One region of the Nocardioides bigeumensis genome, then DNA from elsewhere that is predicted to be linked to it. Evidence: predicted binding sites of a transcription regulator. Region 1 holds the regulator's gene; the other holds the start of a gene.

Region 1 (2,195 bases):
ACCTGGCGTCGGCGACACCCGACAGCCCGCCCCTCTTCATGCTCGCCTCGCCGATGGACGCGGTCGGCTTCACGACGCTGCGCGGCCACTTCACCGACCGTGTCGTCGTCACCTACGACCCCCGGGGTGCCGCGCGCAACCCCATCGACACGACCGACATCCCGCCGACTGACCACGCCGAGGACCTGCACCGGGTGATCACGGCCCTGGGCGTCGGGCCGGTCGACGTGTTCGCCAGCAGCGGCGGCGCCGTCAACGTGCTCGCCCTCGTCGCCGCCCATCCCGAGGACGTGCGGGTGGTCGTCGCGCACGAGCCGCCCTGCTTCGCGTACCTGCCCGATCGCGACAACGCGCTCGCTCTCACCCGCGACATCAAGGCGACGTACGAGCGCGAGGGCTCGCCGGCGGCGATGGCGAAGTTCATCACCACGGTGATGCTGCGCGGCGAGATCACCCAAGAGGTCCTCGACGCACCCGCGCCCGACCCGGCGATGTTCGGCATGACCGGCGGCGACGACGGCTCCCGCACCGACCCGCTGATGCGCAACATGCCGTCGTGCATGGAGTACGAGCCCGACGTCGCCGCCCTCCGCGCCCTCGGGGACCGCCTGGTCATCGCCGTCGGCGAGGAGTCGGGCGAGGAGCTGGCCGCCCGCGGCGGGCGCAGCGTCGCGGCGGCGGTGGGCGTCGAGCCGGTCGTCTTCCCCAGCAACCACGGGGGCTTCCTCGGGGGCGAGCACGGCCAGCAGGGCGACCCGGACGCGTTCGCCGCCAAGCTGCGCGACGTCCTGGCCGAGCGGGGCTGACCGCAACACGCCGTTCGAACGTGTGTTTGAAGTTGGACGCCTCTCGGGTCTACCGTGGCCCCACGAGTCCCGACCCGGCGAGCGGGGTGCGGACGTGACGGAAGGCGGACGTGATGGCCCAGAAGGCCACCCCCAAGCGGCGGACCGGCAAGGTCACGGAGTTCCCCGACGGCCCGCCGGACGCCACCGGCCTCACGCCTCGCCAGCAGAAGGTGCTCGCCACCATCAAGGACTCGATCGAGATGCGTGGCTACCCGCCGAGCATGCGCGAGATAGGCGGAGCGGTCGGCCTGACCAGCTCCTCGAGCGTCGCCCACCAGCTCAAGACCCTGGAGGAGAAGGGCTTCCTGCGCCGCGACCCCAATCGGCCGCGGGCGCTCGAGGTCTTCCTGCCCGAGGTGATGGCGGCACGCCGCTCGATCTCCGGCACCGACGACACGTCGTACGACGAGACCGACATCGGCGACTCGGCCCCACCGGCCTCCTACGTCCCCCTGCTCGGCCGCATCGCGGCCGGTGGCCCGATCCTGGCCGAGGAGCAGGTCAGCGAGGTGTTCCCGCTGCCCAAGCAGCTCGTCGGTGACGGCACGCTCTTCCTGCTCGAGGTCTCGGGAGACTCCATGATCGACGCCGCGATCTGCAGCGGTGACTACGTCGTGGTGCGCCAGGAGCAGACCGCCGACAACGGCACGATCGTCGCCGCGCTCCTCGACGGGGAGGCGACCGTCAAGACCCTGCAGCGCAAGGACGGCCAGGTCTGGCTGCTGCCGCACAACGACGCCTACGACCCGATCGACGGCACCCACGCCACGATCCTCGGCGTCGTCACAGCCGTGCTCCGCAGGGTCTGACGACGTCGACGCCGGCACCTCAGGGGTCTCCCCCACACAGACCCCACACAGAATTCAGGGTTGGTCTGGGGGAACCTCCGCGTAGCCTGTCCCCATGAGCCAGGGGGAGGCTGGAGAGGTGACGACAACCCCGCTCCAGAAATCCGCTGCGCCGACGCGTGACAGGCGCTCCAGGGTCTGGGCGGGGCTCGTGGAGGTTGCCCTGGTCCTCGGGCTCTACGTCGCCTACAGCCTCACCCGGCTGGTGGCCGACGACTCCATGGCGCCCGCCCTCGAGCGCGCCCGCGACCTGCTGCACTTCGAGCGCTGGCTCGGCCTGGACCTCGAGGCGGGGCTCAACCAGCTTTTCGTCGACCAGTCCTGGCTCGGGCTGGCGGGCAGCTTCTACTACGCGACCGCGCACTACCTCGTCACCGGCATCGCGCTCATCTGGCTCTGGCGACGCGGGCCCACGGCGTACCTCCCTGCGCGCCGCGCGCTGATGCTGGCCACCGCCATCGCCTTGGTGCTCTACGTGCTGCTCCCGATGGCGCCGCCC
Region 2 (2,195 bases), on a different contig from region 1:
CCCACGGCTGCCTGCTCCGCGGGGCCGGCTGCCTCGAAGAGCAGGCTGTTGGCGATCGCGCCGACCGGGCAGCCGAGCGCCTCCGCGGCGAGGGCCGCGGTGTGCACCGAGTCGGGAAGGGTGATGATCCGGCCGGTGCCGCCCCGTAGGGTGTGCGCATCCCGGAAGCGGGCGATCGCGGGATGGTCGCTGGTCGTCATGGAGGGGACATTAGCTCCGGCCGGGCAAGGATCCCGCCGAGCACCCGTGGCCGATGGCTCCGGGTCCGAGACCAAGGAGGGTGCGGTGCCGGCGTCGGTGCGCGCGACCATCTCGCTGCTGTGGGGGCTGGTCCTGCTGTGCGGGCTCACGATGGTCCTCGCCATCGTGCTGCGCGACGACCTCGTGGCGACCTGGCGGGTGGGCAAGTCCGAGGAGCTCGACCCTCCGGCGTTCGTTCCCGTCTCGATCACGATGTTCGTGGTGATCGCGATGCTGGCCTGGGTGCTGGCGGTGATGTTCCGCGCCGGCCACGAGTGGGCGCGCTGGTCGATCGTCGGTCTGGCCGTGCTGATCGGGTTCGCCGCCGTGGTCGGGCTGCCGCTCGACCTGCCGCTGGCCTTCACCGTGGTCAGCGTCGCCGCGCTCCTCGTGGACGCTGCTCTCGTGGTGGCCGTGCTGCATCCGCGGACGCACGCCTTCTTCCGGAGCTGAACCGCCCTTCTCCCCAGGACGCCGCAGGGGTCTTGACGCGATGTCGGCGCGGGGTTGTACCTTGGTCCTTGTTCGAACACGTGTTCGATCGACCGGTGGAGGCGACCTCGACCCCCGCCTCCACCGGTCCCCGTGCCTGCGTCTTGGGCGGGGTCGATGAGTGGTCGGAGGTGGGCGATGCGCAAGTACGACGATCCCGTCGAGGTGCGACGCGGGCAGGTGGGCGGGCTCCGGGACGGGGAGTCGGGCCAGGCCGAGCTGGTGGGGGAGGCGCCCGAGCAGTTCCTCTGGCACGGGCGGCTGTGGAAGGTGCGCACGGTGCTGGCGCACTGGGTGGAGACGGGTCCGTGGTGGCAGTCCGCCGGCGTCCGCGCGGTCGTCGGCACCGAGGTCTCGACCGAGCTCGACCACCGGGAGCGACCAGTCGAGACCATGACCGGCGACCTGCTCGCCGAGCGCGAGCTGTGGCGGGTGGAGGCCGGCCGGGGCGCGGGCGACAGCGGTGGCGTCTTCGACCTGTCCTTCTCGTGGGACGACGGTCGCTGGCAGCTCGTCGGTTGCGCGGACTGAGGGGTGGACACGATGACCTTCCCGCTGTCCTTGCCGGCGACGACCCACTCCTACCTCGGTCGCGCCGCCGAGTCGCTCCGCGAGGCCATGACGTCCACCGACGTCCCCACGCGCTACGCAGGCGCCCACGTCGCCGCCCTGCAGGCCGCGGCGGCGCTGCTGTCCGCCCGCGCCCGCCCGGTCGCCTCGGGGCGGCGGCGCCGGCAGAAGAACGCGTGGGTCCTGCTCGCCGAGGTGGCCCCGGAGCTGGGTGAGTGGGCCGGCTTCTTCGCGGCCGGCGCCTCCAAGCGGGCGGCCGCCGAGGCAGGATCCACCCGCGCGGTCACCGCCCGTGAGGCAGACGACCTGATCCGTGACGCCGACCGCTTCCTCGGCGTGGTCGAGACCGCGCTCGGCCTGACCCCGCACCTGCCCGTGGGGCAGCGACTGCCGGTTCCGGGCCGCACGACCGGCGCGGCCTGATCGGCGGGGTGCCCTGTGTCCGACCCGTTCGTCCACCTCCACGTCGCCTCGGGCTACTCCCTGCGCTACGGCGCCTCCCACCCGCACGTGCTGGTCGAGCGGGCCCTGGAGCAGGAGATGGACACGCTGGCGTTGACCGACCGGGACGGCACCTACGGCGCGGTGAAGTTCGCCACCGCTTGCCTCTCGGCCGGCATCCGCCCGGTGCTGGGGGTGGAGCTGGCCTACCGGCACGCCGATCTCGCGACCGGCTTGACGAGCGGGTCCGCCCGCGCCGGCGGTTCGCGTACGCCGGTGCGCGGCGGCGCCTTCCGTGACCTCGCCCCCGAGCGGGGCGGTCTGCCGCGGGTGACCGTCCTGGCGCACGCTGGTGGGCCCGGAGGCGGACGTGGTGGCTGGGCGGCGCTGTGCCGGTTGGTCTCCGCGGTCCGGCTGGCGGGCGAGCGCGGCAGTCCGGTGCTCGACCTCGA

Evidence for each region. The regulator LexA, encoded in region 1, represses DNA repair genes until DNA is damaged. The targets are predictions, from matches to a motif close to TCGAACANNTGTTCGA.
Region 2: the regulator LexA is predicted to act here: its motif matches at 766-781, upstream of ABD295_RS04090 (DUF6504 family protein).

The regions. Positions count from the first base shown of each region.
Region 1 covers NZ_BAAAQQ010000013.1:393,129-395,323, forward strand. The annotation lists gene ABD295_RS16120 (alpha/beta fold hydrolase) at 1-806, shown strand, start outside; gene lexA (transcriptional repressor LexA) at 920-1,657, shown strand; gene ABD295_RS16130 (phosphatase PAP2 family protein) at 1,752-2,195, shown strand, end outside.
Region 2 covers NZ_BAAAQQ010000002.1:585,093-587,287, forward strand. The annotation lists gene ABD295_RS04080 (YbaK/EbsC family protein) at 1-200, opposite strand, end outside; gene ABD295_RS04085 (hypothetical protein) at 247-693, shown strand; gene ABD295_RS04090 (DUF6504 family protein) at 871-1,263, shown strand; gene ABD295_RS04095 (SAV_6107 family HEPN domain-containing protein) at 1,276-1,725, shown strand; gene ABD295_RS04100 (DNA polymerase III subunit alpha) at 1,741-2,195, shown strand, end outside.